3 regions of the Saccharomonospora sp. NPDC046836 genome follow, and region 2 is predicted to be linked to each of the others. Evidence: riboswitches for the same ligand, from Rfam matches in the RefSeq annotation. Region 2 holds a riboswitch; each other region holds the start of a gene.
What was found. A riboswitch is a leader RNA that binds a small molecule or an ion and turns the genes downstream of it on or off. The one in region 2 is predicted to bind cobalamin.
Positions count from the first base shown of each region.

Region 1: linked by a shared signal. The riboswitch ahead of ABZ863_RS07945 (magnesium chelatase subunit D family protein) and the one ahead of ABZ863_RS34125 (hypothetical protein) in region 2 are both predicted to bind cobalamin.
Region 3: linked by a shared signal. The riboswitch ahead of metE (5-methyltetrahydropteroyltriglutamate--homocysteine S-methyltransferase) and the one ahead of ABZ863_RS34125 (hypothetical protein) in region 2 are both predicted to bind cobalamin.

Region 1 is NZ_JBEYXW010000004.1:269,206-273,181, reverse strand. It holds gene cobM (precorrin-4 C(11)-methyltransferase) at 1-557, opposite strand, end outside; gene cbiE (precorrin-6y C5,15-methyltransferase (decarboxylating) subunit CbiE) at 554-1,744, opposite strand; cobalamin riboswitch at 1,823-1,957, shown strand; gene ABZ863_RS07945 (magnesium chelatase subunit D family protein) at 2,006-3,967, shown strand; gene cobO (cob(I)yrinic acid a,c-diamide adenosyltransferase) at 3,967-3,976, shown strand, end outside.
Region 2 is NZ_JBEYXW010000069.1:4,169-8,144, reverse strand. It holds gene ABZ863_RS34130 (cysteine synthase family protein) at 1-821, opposite strand, end outside; gene ABZ863_RS34125 (hypothetical protein) at 821-1,726, opposite strand; cobalamin riboswitch at 1,931-2,109, opposite strand; gene ABZ863_RS34120 (ferric reductase-like transmembrane domain-containing protein) at 2,402-3,316, shown strand; gene ABZ863_RS34115 (hypothetical protein) at 3,482-3,976, shown strand, end outside.
Region 3 is NZ_JBEYXW010000015.1:40,782-44,757, forward strand. It holds gene metE (5-methyltetrahydropteroyltriglutamate--homocysteine S-methyltransferase) at 1-1,766, opposite strand, end outside; cobalamin riboswitch at 1,894-2,112, opposite strand; gene aztA (zinc ABC transporter ATP-binding protein AztA) at 2,172-2,864, opposite strand; gene aztB (zinc ABC transporter permease AztB) at 2,931-3,782, shown strand; gene ABZ863_RS18400 (hypothetical protein) at 3,785-3,976, shown strand, end outside.

The DNA of each region.
Region 1 (3,976 bases), on a different contig from region 2:
GGGCAGTCGTTGCCATAGTGCGGCACCAGCTCGGCGACGACCTGCTCGATGCGGTTGATCGCCAGGTGCAGTGCCAATGTCGTACCGGAGGCGGCGAGCGTGGCCAGCTCCTCGCCCTCGGGCATCGCCGTCGACCGCGCCTGCGCCCGCGTGAGGATCAGACTCTGGCCCACCGTCGGCACGGTGAGCTCCCGGTTGAGCACCGCGGCCGCCGCGGCGAACGCGGGCACACCCGGCGTCACGTCGTAGGGGATGCCCACCGCGTCGAGCCGCCGCATCTGCTCAGCCACCGCGCTGTACACCGCCGGATCGCCGGAGCACAGCCGTGCGACATCGGCGCCCGCGTCGTGCGCGGCGACGAGCTCCGCCACGATCTCCTCGAGCGTCAGGTTCGCGGTGTCCACGAGCCGGGCGCCGGGCGGACAGTGGGCGAGCAGGTCGGTCGGCGTCAGGCTGCCCGGGTATAGGCAGACCGCGCAGCGGGCGAGCAATTGCTGGCCCCGCACGGTGATCAGGTCCGCGGCGCCCGGCCCGGCGCCGATGAAGTGCACGGTCATCGCGTCAAACTCCACTGGGTCACGGTGCGGGCCGGCGTCCAGCCGGTGAAACCACCGAGTGCCGCGGCATGCTCGACCGACAGCCTGGTCAGCTCACCGCCGTGTTCGGCGTAGGCCCGCGCGAGGGTCTGCTCGGCGTCCAGGGTGACGCCGTTGGCGACGAGCCTGCCGCCGGGACGCAACGCGGCAAGGCACGTCGCGAGGACCCCGGGCACGCTGAGGCCGCCGCCGACGAACACCGCGTCCGGCTCCGCAAGGCCCGCGAGCGCGTCCGGCGCCGACCCGGTGACGACCAGGACGTCCGGCACGCCGAGCCGTTCGGCGTTGCGGCCGATCCGCTCCGCCCGTTCCGGCCGGGACTCGATCGCGATCGCCCGGTTGGCCGGATGCGCCCGGCACCACTCGATCGCGATGCTGCCCGCACCTGCCCCCATGTCCCACAGCAGCTCGCCGGGTGCGGGCGCGAGCCGCGCCAGGCTGCTGGCCCGGATGTCCCGTTTGGTGAGCTGGCCGTCGTGCTCGAAGGCGTCGTCGGGCAGACCGGCCAGCAGCGGTAACGCACGCGGTCCGGCACCCTCGATCGCGAGCACGTTCAGCGCCGCGCCCTGTGGATGGGACCACTCCTGCGCGATGCCGTCGAGCCGCCGTTCGGCGGCCCCGCCCAGCTCCTCCAGGACCGTGAGCCTGCTCGCCCCGTAGCCGCGTTCGGTGAGCACCGCCGCCACCGCGGCCGGTGTCGTGGCGTCGGAGCTCAGCACCAGCACCCGCCTGCCGGGGCCGATGGCGCGCAGCACGCGGTGCACACTGCGCCCGACAGTGCTCACCACCTCGGTCTCCTCGGCGGGCCAGCCGAGCCGCGCCCTGGCCAACGCCACCGACGACACGCCAGGAAGGATGCGCACGCGCCCGGCGCCGAAGCGGCGCACCAGCGTGCTGCCGATGCCGGACAGCAGCGGGTCGCCACTGGCCAGTACACAGACCCGGCGATGCGACTGCCCCGCGAGCAGTGCGTCGAGTGCGGGCAGCAGCGGACTCGGCCACGGTGTCTTGGTGAAGTCCCCGTCCGGCACCAGATCCAGCTGTCGCCGGCCGCCGAACAACACGTCACAGCCGGCGATCTCGGCGCGGTACGGCTCGGGCAGGCCGGCCCAGCCGTCGGCGCCGATTCCCACCACGACGATCGTCACGATCGCCAACCGTAACTCCGCCTTGCGGGACACCCGCACCCGGTCGGGCGTCCTGATCTGGGCTTCGCAATTGTGATTCAGGACTCCCTCCGGCGAAGTATGCGATGATCGGCGGTGCGGTCGTTGTGGAACCCGGTGCGAATCCGGGACGGTCCCGCCACTGTGACTGGTCGCCAGCGGCCAGGAGTCAGAGCTTCGGCGCCCGCCTTTGTCGTACTGACGCTGTGGGCGAGGACACCCACCCGGTGCAAGGGAGTCTTGATGCGGCCGTACCCGTTCACCGCTGTCGTCGGCATGGAGCAGCTACGGCTGGCGCTGGTGCTGTCCGCGATCTCACCCGCCATCGGTGGCGTGCTGGTGCGCGGCGAGAAGGGCACCGCGAAGTCGACGATGGTGCGGGCGCTCGCGGGCCTGCTGCCCGATGTCGAGGTGGTGGACGGCTGCCGCTTCTCGTGCGATCCGGGCCGTCCGGACACGGCGTGCCCGGACGGCCCGCATCCCAGCGAGGAGGCCCGGCACCGGCGCCCCGCGCGTCTGGTCGAGCTGCCGGTCGGGGCCGCCGAGGACCGCGTGGTGGGTTCGCTGGACCTCGAACGCGCGCTACGCGACGGCGTCACCGACTACCAGCCCGGGCTGCTGGCCGGAGCGCATCGTGGGCTGCTCTACGTCGATGAGGTCAACCTGCTGCACGACCACCTCGTTGACACCCTGCTGGACGCCGCCGCGATGGGCAGGGTCACCGTCGAACGGGAAGGTGTCTCGGTCTCGCATGCCGCGCGGTTCGTGCTGATCGGCACCATGAACCCGGAGGAGGGCGAGCTCCGGCCGCAGCTACTCGACCGCTTCGGCCTGACCGTCGAGGTGGCATCCAGCCGTGAGGCCGCGCAGCGTGCCGAGGTGGTGCGCAGGCGACTGGCCTACGAGACCGATCCGGACGGCTTCGCCACAGGCTATGTCGATGCGGAGGCCCGGCTGGCCGCCGACATCGCGGCGGCGAGGGGACTCGTGGCGGCGGTGCGGCTGACCGACGACGCGCTGCTGCAGATCGCCGAGGTCTGCGCGGCGTTCGAGGTCGACGGGATGCGCGCCGATATCGTCACCGCGCGCACCGCGGCCGCGCACGCCGCGTGGTGCGGGCGCGCTGAAGTGTCCACTGAGGACATCCGGGTCGCCGCCCGGCTCGCCCTGCCGCATCGGCGGAGGCGTAACCCGTTCGACGCGCCGGGCATCGAGGAGGAGCAGCTCGAACAGGCTTTGCGGGACGCGGAGCCGCCGGAGGGCGGGCCGCCGGACGACGACGGCCCTGGTGCCGGCAGCGAGCCGCCCGGCGGGGACGGCGAACACGCCCCGGCCGACGATACGAGCGGCGACGCGGGTGGCAACGGCGGGCAGCACGGCAATGGTGAGCGCCAGGTCGGTGCCGGGACGCCGTACCGGGCACGGCTGTTCACCGTCGGCGGCACCGGAGCCGGGGCGCACGGACGGCGGTCGCGGGCGGTGACCGACAGCGGGCGCACGGTCGGTGTACGGCCGCCCGGCGTCCGCGAGGGCGGGCCGCACCTGCTGGCGACCGTCCGGGCAGCGGCACCACACCAGCGCGCACGGGGCCGCGTGGGCACGGGTCTTGTCCTGCGGGCGCACGATCTCCGCTATGCGTTGCGCGAGGGCAAGGAAGGCAACCTCGTACTGTTCTGTGTGGACGCATCGGGGTCGATGGGTGCCCGGTCGCGGATGGGGGAGGTGAAGGCGGCGGTGTTGTCGCTGCTGCTGGATGCCTACCAGCGGCGGGACAAGGTCGGCCTGGTGACGTTCCGCGCAGGCGTCGCCGAGCTGGCGTTGCCGCCGACGATCAGCGTCGAGGCCGCCGCGGCCAGGCTCGAAGCGTTGCCCACCGGCGGTCGCACCCCCCTCGCCGAGGGCCTGCTGCGCGCCGCCGAGGTGCTGCGGGTGGAGGCGCTGCGTGACCCGCGGCGGCGGCCACTGCTGGTCGTGGTGACCGATGGACGCGCCACGAGTGGGCAGGACGCGCTCGCCCGCGCACACGCGGCCGCCGCGCTGGTTGCCGGAACCGGCGTGACGAGTGTCGTGCTGGACTGCGAAAGCGGCCGGATGCGGCTCGGTCTCGCCGCCGAGCTGGCCACCCGGCTCGGCGCGGACCATGTGCCGCTGGGTGAGGTCGCGGCGGAAGCGCTGACCCGCGAGGTGAAACGGAGGGCGGCCTGATGCCGAAGG
Region 2 (3,976 bases):
TCGGGCCGGCGGCGGGCCTCGTGCGTGGCGGCAAGGTAGCCGGCCCCGGTGGACAGCCCGGCGAAGACCGCGTGCTCCTTCAGCAGCGCGACGGCGCCGGACATGGCGTGGGTGAAGTCCATCCAGTGCACGGTGTCGTAGAGGTGATGCCGGACGTTGTCGAACGGGATGGCGGAGCCGATGCCCGCGATGATGGCCTCCGGATCGTGGTGGTCCTGGCTGCCGAAGGTGACGCTGCCGAAGGGCTGGACTCCCACCACCCGGACCTGGGAGTCCTGTGTGCGGAGCCGCTCCGCCAGCCCGCCGGTCGACGCGCCCGAGCCGACGCCGCCGACGAGGGTGAGCGGGCGTCCCGGAAGTTCTTCCGCTATGCGGTCGGCGACCTCCTGATATCCGAGGTAGTGGATGGCGTCGTGGTACTGGCGCATCCAATGGTGGTCGGGGTGGCGGTCCAGGATCTCCTTCACCCGTCGTACGCGCAGTTCCTGGTCGAGCTTGAGATCGCTGGACGGGCGCACCTGCTCCACCTCCGCACCGAGTACCTCCAGTTGAGCCAGGGTCGTCGCGTCGACCGTGGTGGAGGCCACGATGCGACACCGCATCCCGTAACGGTGGCAGGCGAGGGCCAGCGCGTAGGCGTAGATGCCGCTGGAGCTGTCCATCAGGGTCTGTCCGGGCCGGACCACACCCTCGTCCAGCAGATGACGCACGGCTCCCAGGGCGGAGTAGATCTTCATCGACTCGAATCGGAGCAGTACGAGTCCGTGGTCGAGGCGCACCAGGTCCGGCGCCTTCAGAGCGTCGGCGACATGGGGGTGGATCACCTGAATCCTCCTTGGGCGAAAGAGCACTGATGGCCCAGCGACGCGAAGAACGTCGTCAGGTCCGAGCGGGTGCGGCCGGAGAAGGGGCGGCAGAAGAGGTATCCGACCAGGCAGCCGGTGTGGGCGACGAAGACGCCGTCGGCTCCGAAACGCCCCTGGTGAGCGAGGACCGTTTCGAAGGTCTCCTTGGGCAGTACCTCTTGGGAGAGCGCCGCGCTCTGCGTCGAGGCGTGGGCGACGGCCACGGGGTCGCGGGCGGAGAAGCCGTCGAGCAGACCGGCGAGAGCCCGCCCGTACGCGTCCGGCCTTCGGCGGTAGAACTGCTGCAGCGTCCCGGTGACCGCTTCGGTGTCCACCATGCCCGGCTCGGTGATGTACGCGGTGTGGAAACGCAGCGCGGAGCCCAGGCGCCGCACGACCCGGTGCCGGTTGCTCAGGTGGAGGGCGAACTCGTCGAGGAAGACGCTGTCGGCACGCTCGATCGACGAGAGGACGCGTAGCACCGTGTCCAGGTCGTAGGGGATGCCGAGGTAGGTGTGGAGGCAGCGCAGCGTGGCCACGATGTCGGCGGTCGAACTCGCCATCCCCACACCGACAGGGAGATCAGAGTGGTGGCTCCAGGCTCCCGAGGGCAGCGCCAGGCCGTGGTGGTTCAGGAACAGGCGAGCCGCTTCGGCCGCCTCCGGGCGGAGCCCGGTCTTCTCCTGCCGGGCGGCGCCCGGCGTGAAGCCCACTCGGGCGGTCAGACCGCGTACCGGAAAAGAGACCAGGGCGATGTCGGAGTCACCCCCGGAAGGCAGGGGGCCTTGGTACAGCTCGCCCAAGGTCCCGTGGCACGCTCCCCAGACCGTCGGCGAGCGCGGGGCGTGGTTCTCAAGGACCTCCGGTAAGGAATTCAGCACCGTCGGCCTCCCTCCGGCCGACGGGACACGGCGGGGTCTTCGCTCAAGGAGAAGTGGCGGAAAAGGGACACGGACTTGCTCTCCTTCCGGCGCCGTGCACCAGACACGGGCGAGGAGGAGGACAGGCCGCGGCACGCTCGCCGCGAAGGCGCCGTGACCGTCGACCCGGTCCTCGAGGTCGCAGTGGTCGGTCCCGCCAGACAACTTCGGGCGGGTGCGGCCGGCAGGTGACCGGGCTTGCGGGAAGTCCCATGGCGCCTCGGCCCTGGCTGGAGGCCAGGTGAGTGACGTCGGAGTTCGGGGGTTCTCGCACACCGTTGCGGGACAGCCCCGGATTTCCACCGGGTTCCCTCTTACGCCGCACCAGTGCGGTCACTTGGTACGGACCGATCGCAGCGTCAGCGTAGACGCGGTGCCTTCAATGCGACAGGGGGCGGTTCAGCGGTGTCCTGATGTGAGTGGTGGGGGAGGGAGGAGCGGTACGGAAGTACACGCTTGAGACAGCAGTGTTGATCTGTGGCCGGAAAACGACTGCGTCCGACTGACCTGTCCCGTCACACTGGGCCCCACGACCTCACCGAGCGCTCGGTGACCGACCCTGGAGGCTTCGCCTTGTCGCCAGAAACGGCTTCCCAGGACGAGACGGAGAGAGGCTCCGGTAAGAACCGGAGCCGTGTGGGAGGGCGCGTCACCCTTCGCGGTGATCTTCGCCTCGCCGTGCCGGACGCCGCCGCCGCGGTCGGGGTCACCGCCGCCGTCTTCGTCTTCCTGTACGTCCGGATGGAGTCCGGTACCTCCGCGACGGTCGCGGTCATGCCCTTCATGGACGACCCCCGCACGTACTGGATGTACCTGCTCAGTCAGGCGTTCGGCTGGTCCGCCCTGTTGTGGGCGTGGGGGACGGTGATGATCGGACTGCTGGTCTCCGGTACCAGGCCCGAAGCGCTGCGCGTCTCGCCGCAGACCCTGGAGCGCTGGCACCGCACGACCAGCCTCACCACGATGGCGCTGATGTTCGCGCACGCGCTGATGTTCGCCGCGGAACTGGTCCGGTACGAGGCGCAGCTCGGCTGGGCCGAACGACTGTGGGCAGCCTTCGCCGACTCCTTCGTCCCCGGCTGGTACGACTCCGGCACCGGCCAGATCGCCATCCCCATCGGGCAGGCCGCCCTCTACCTGGCGGTGCCGCTGGGGCTGCTCTTCTACGTGCGCCACCGCATCGGAGCGAGGACCTGGCGGGTTCTGCACCGCTTCGTGATCGTCGTCTACGTGCTCAGCGTCTGGCACACGCTGCTGTACGGCACCAACGTTTGGTACGGCGAGTGGCCACGCACCGTGCTCTGGCTGCTCCAGATTCCTGTCGCCGTCCTGCTGCTGGCGAGGCTGGTCGGGCCGGCGCGACGGAGTGAACGGCTGGGCAAACCGGAGTCCGCCCGCCGGCTTCCAGGGTGGACCTTGCGAGCCGCGGGCCGCGTCGTCGTCGCAGGTGTGGCCGTGGCCCTGCTCGTCGTGGCGCTCTCGGGACGGGACGGCGGACGCGAACGGCCGGTGGAGCCGCCCTCCACCAGTCCGCATCCGCACCACAGCTGATCGGTCCCGGAGATGGACGACGACCGCCGTCGTGCCGGCGGTCGTACGGTTCAGTCCCTGCTCCGGTTCCCAGGTGTGCGGCTCGCGACAACCTTGAGGACAAAGCGGCATATGACGGGTTCGCATCGGTGCGGAACGAGCCCTTCCCTGTCACCATGGCCGACTGTGAGCCACACCGAGAGCCTTGTGCGTGCCGTGCGGGCCCTCCTTTTCGCGCTGGTGTGCGTGAGCCTCGCGGGGAGCGGCCACGCGCTCTCCTCCGCGCATGCGGTCTCCCCGGAGGTGCTGGTCGCGGCGTTCTGGTCGATCGTCGTGGCCGCGTGGTTCGCCGCCGGACGGGCCCGCGGACCCCTCGCCATCTGCGCGGGGACGCTCGGCACCCAACTTCTGCTGCACGCGGCTTTCAGCTGGGCCCACACCGTTCCTGAACCGGGCTCGTCCTCCCACGCGTACCCAGGTGCGCACATGGGAGGGGCCGGGATGCCGGACGCGGCGAACCCCTCCGCCTGGGACACGCTGGCGACCGGTGACACCTCTTCCATGACGGCCGCCCACCTTCTCGCGGCCCTAGGCTGCGCCTGGTGGCTGTCCCACGAAGAGCGGGCGCTGACGCAGCTGGCCCACGCGGCGAGCGCGGAGTTCGTCCGGACCTTCCGCATA
Region 3 (3,976 bases), on a different contig from region 2:
GCGAGGGCGACCTGGTCGGCGGTGACGGACAGTGGCTGGTCGTCCCGGACGAACGACCAGGCCAGAATCGTGACCGGTCCGGTCAGCATGCCTTTCACGGGTTTGGCGGTCAGGGACTGGGCGTAGGTGATCCAGTCCAGCGTCATCGGCTTCGGGCGGGACACGTCACCGTGCAGGATCGGTGGGCGGACACAGCGGGAGCCGTAGGACTGCACCCAGCCGTGCTCGGTGGCGGCGAAGCCGTCGAGCTGCTCAGCGAAGTACTGCACCATGTCGTTGCGTTCGGGTTCCCCGTGCACCAGCACATCCAGGCCGATGTCCTCCTGCAGCTCGACGACCCGCCGGATTTCGGCACGCATGTGGCCGGCGTAGGTGTTCTTGTCGATGCGGCCGGCGCGCAGGTCCGCGCGGGCACGCCGGACGTCGGCGGTCTGCGGGAACGAGCCGATCGTCGTCGTGGCCAGCGGTGGGAGTCCCAGCCGCTCTCGCTGCGCAACGGCACGCTCGGCGTAGGGAGCGCGGTGGCGGTGCTGCGGGCGGAGCGCGGCGATCCGGCCACGCACGCGATCGTTACGGGGTTCGGTCGCACGACCCCGGCGCACGATCTGACTCACCTGTGCGATCCGGGCGGTCACCTCGGGCGAGCCAGTGCTCAGGGCCTGGCCGAGGAGCACGACCTCGGCGACCTTCTGGCGGGCGAAGGCAAGCCGTTCCAGGAGCACGGCCGGTAGCGCGGTCTCGGCGTCGAGGTCGTAAGGCACGTGCAGTAGTGAGCACGAGGTCGACACTGCCAGTGACCCGACCGAGCCGAGCAGGCTCGCGCAGGTCGACGCGGCGGCCTCCAGGTCGGTACGCCAGACGTTGCGGCCGTCCACGACACCAGCCACGACGGTCTTGTCCCGCAGCCCACCGATCGACGCGATCCGGTCCGTGGCCCCCGCCCCCGCGACGAGATCGACCGCGACAGCCTCCACCGGGGTATCCGCGAGCACGGGCAGCGCAGCGCCGAAATCACCGAAGTAACCTGCGACAAGCACGCCGGGCCGTGTGGTGAGGGAACCCAGACGCTCGTAGGCGCGCGCCAAGGCGGCCAGCTCGGCGTCGGTGCGGTCCGCGACGAACGCGGGCTCGTCCAGCTGCACCCAGGCAACACCAGCCTCGGCCAGCCGCGCGAGCACATCGGCGTAGCCGTCGAGCAGCGGGTCCAGTAGGTCCAGGGGTGTGAAGCCCTCGGGCGCCCCAGCTGCGGGCTTGGCCAGCAGCAGGAACGTGAGCGGGCCGACCAGGACCGGCCGGGTGCTGACACCCTGCTCGGCGGCTTCACGATACTCGGCGATCGGCTTGTCGCCGGCGAGGGTGAACCGGGTTTCCGGCAGCAGCTCGGGAACCAGGTAGTGGTAGTTGGTGTCGAACCACTTGGTGAGCTCCAGCGGCGCGACACCGTCGCGACCGCGGGCCATCGCGAAGTAGGTGTCCAACTCGGACAGACCCAGGTCGTGGAACCGCGATGGCACCGCCCCGAACAGCATGGCGGTGTCCAGCATGTGGTCGTAGTAGGAGAACGTGTTGCCCGGCACGGAGTCCAGACCGGCCTGCGCCAGCTCGGCCCACGTCCGCGCGCGTAGGTCGCGTGCTGCGGCCTGGAGCTGACCCTGGTCGATCCGCCCGGCCCAGTAGTCCTCGACAGCGCGTTTCAGTTCCCGCCGGCCGCCGATCCGGGGGTAGCCCAGTACGGTCGATCCGATGGGCGGTAGAGGTGCGATCATCCGGCTCTCTCCTCGCGAGCTCGCTCGTCAGCGCCCGGGACCACGACGAGGGCAGGCGAGAACACGACACGTGGCGTGCCGCCGTTCGCACCAGCCTTCCCACGAGGCCCAGGCGTCCCGCACGCCAGGTGGCGCACGGACCGGCGGCAGGTCTTCGGACTCGCGGGCACCCACCGTTACCGGCGGACCTACTGGCCATCGCTTCCCAGACACCCCTGTGCCCAGTGCTTCATGACGGCGGTCGTTCCCACTCACCGCTGCGGGGCAGTCCCGGACTCACACCGGGTTCCCTGTTACCTCATCCCTGCCGTATGGGCCGGGATGAACCACCAGCACAGCCGAGCGTAGCCGACCGGGGCAAGCCCTGTCAGCGCCGGTGTCACGCAGGCCGGTGCTATGACCTCCCTATCGCCGCAGTCCCCATGCCGTGTCGAGCGCGTCCGCGGTGAGCACCCCGGCAGGCGGCCCTTCGGCGAGCAGCCGCCCTTTGCCGAGCAGCAGGCAGTGATCGGCGCGGTCGGCCTCGGCGAGGTCATGGGTAACGTGCACCACGGCCGCGCCGCGCGCGGCCTCGCCGGCGAGTGCGTCCGTGATGGCTTCTCTCGCGGGCCCGTCGAGTCCGGTCGTGGGTTCATCCAGCAGGAGCACATCCGCGCGCTGCGCGAGACCCTGCGCGACGAGTGCGCGCTGCCGCTGGCCACCGGAGAGGGACCCGAGTCTGCGCCGCGCGAGATCGGCGATTCCCAGTCGCGCCAGCGCGTCCGCCACGATGACATGGTCCTCTTCGGATAGTCGCCGCCACGGTCCGCTATGCGCCCAGCGGCCCATGGCGACCGTCTCGCGCACCGTGATGGGCAGCCGGTCGGACACCGCGCTGCGCTGCACCACGAACGCGGGACGCGTTCCGCCGGGCAGGACCACCGACCCCGAGCCAGGCGGCACCACACCGGCGACGGCGCCCAGCAAGGTGGACTTCCCGGAGCCATTCGGGCCGGCGATCGCCGTGATGCTCGCGGACGGCAGGCGTGCGCTGATCCCGTGCAGTACCACCCTTCCTGCGTATCCCGCCGACAGCGCGTCGATCCGGACTCCAGCCATGCGTTCACTGTGTGTCATGACACCTCTATTTGAAACGACAATCGTTTTCATTATAGGTTCCTGGCCGTGGAATGGTTGTTCGCCCCGTTCGAGGTCTCGTTCGTCCAACGGGCGCTGTGGGGCGGAGTTCTGGTGTCGCTCATCTGCGCGCTCGCCGGGACGTGGGTCGTGCTGCGCGGGATGGCGTTCCTCGGCGACGCGATGTCGCACGGGATGCTGCCCGGTGTCGCGCTCGCCTCGCTCGCGGGCGGCAACCTGCTCGTGGGCGCCGCGCTCAGCGCCGGAGTGATGGCGCTCGGGGTGACCGCGCTGGGACCCTCCCGCCGGTTCTCCCAGGACACCGCCATCGGCCTGCTGTTCGTGGGCATGCTCGCGACCGGGGTCATCATCGTCTCGCACTCGCAGTCGTTCGCGGTGGACCTCACCGGCTTCCTGTTCGGCGACGTGCTCGCCGTCCGCGAGCGGGACCTAGCCCAGCTCGCCGGCGCGCTCGCCGTGGCCGCCGCCGTTTCACTGCTCGGGTACCGCGCGTTCGTGGCGCTCAGCTTCGACACCCGCACGGCCCACACCCTGGGGCTGCGGCCACGCCTCGCCCACGGTGCTCTGCTCGGCCTGCTCACGCTCGCGATCGTCGCGTCGTTCCACGTCGTCGGCACGCTGCTCGTGTTCGGCCTGCTCATTGCGCCGCCCGCCGCCGCGATGTTCTGGGCCTCCCGCATTCCGCTGATCATGTTCGGTGCCGCGCTGCTCGGCTGCCTCGCGACCGGCACCGGGCTGCTCGTGTCGTGGCACTGGGGTACCGCCGCCGGCGCCACGATCGCCGCCGTCGCCGTGGCGCTGTTCTTCGTCTCCGCACTCGCCGCCCGCGTGCGCGAACGCCTCATCCGCAGCAGCACTGAAGAAGGGATCGCATACTGACCGTGAGACGACATCACAGAGCCACCGTGCTGGCACTGACCACCGGGTTGCTGCTGACCGCCTGCGCCGGCGAGCCCACCGAACCCGTCGTGGATGTGCCACACGGCTACGTGGAGGGCGCCGAGGAGACCGCCGAAGCCCAGTCGCGGCTGGTGCTCGCCGACGCCGCAACCGGCGCGGTCCGCGTGCTCGAC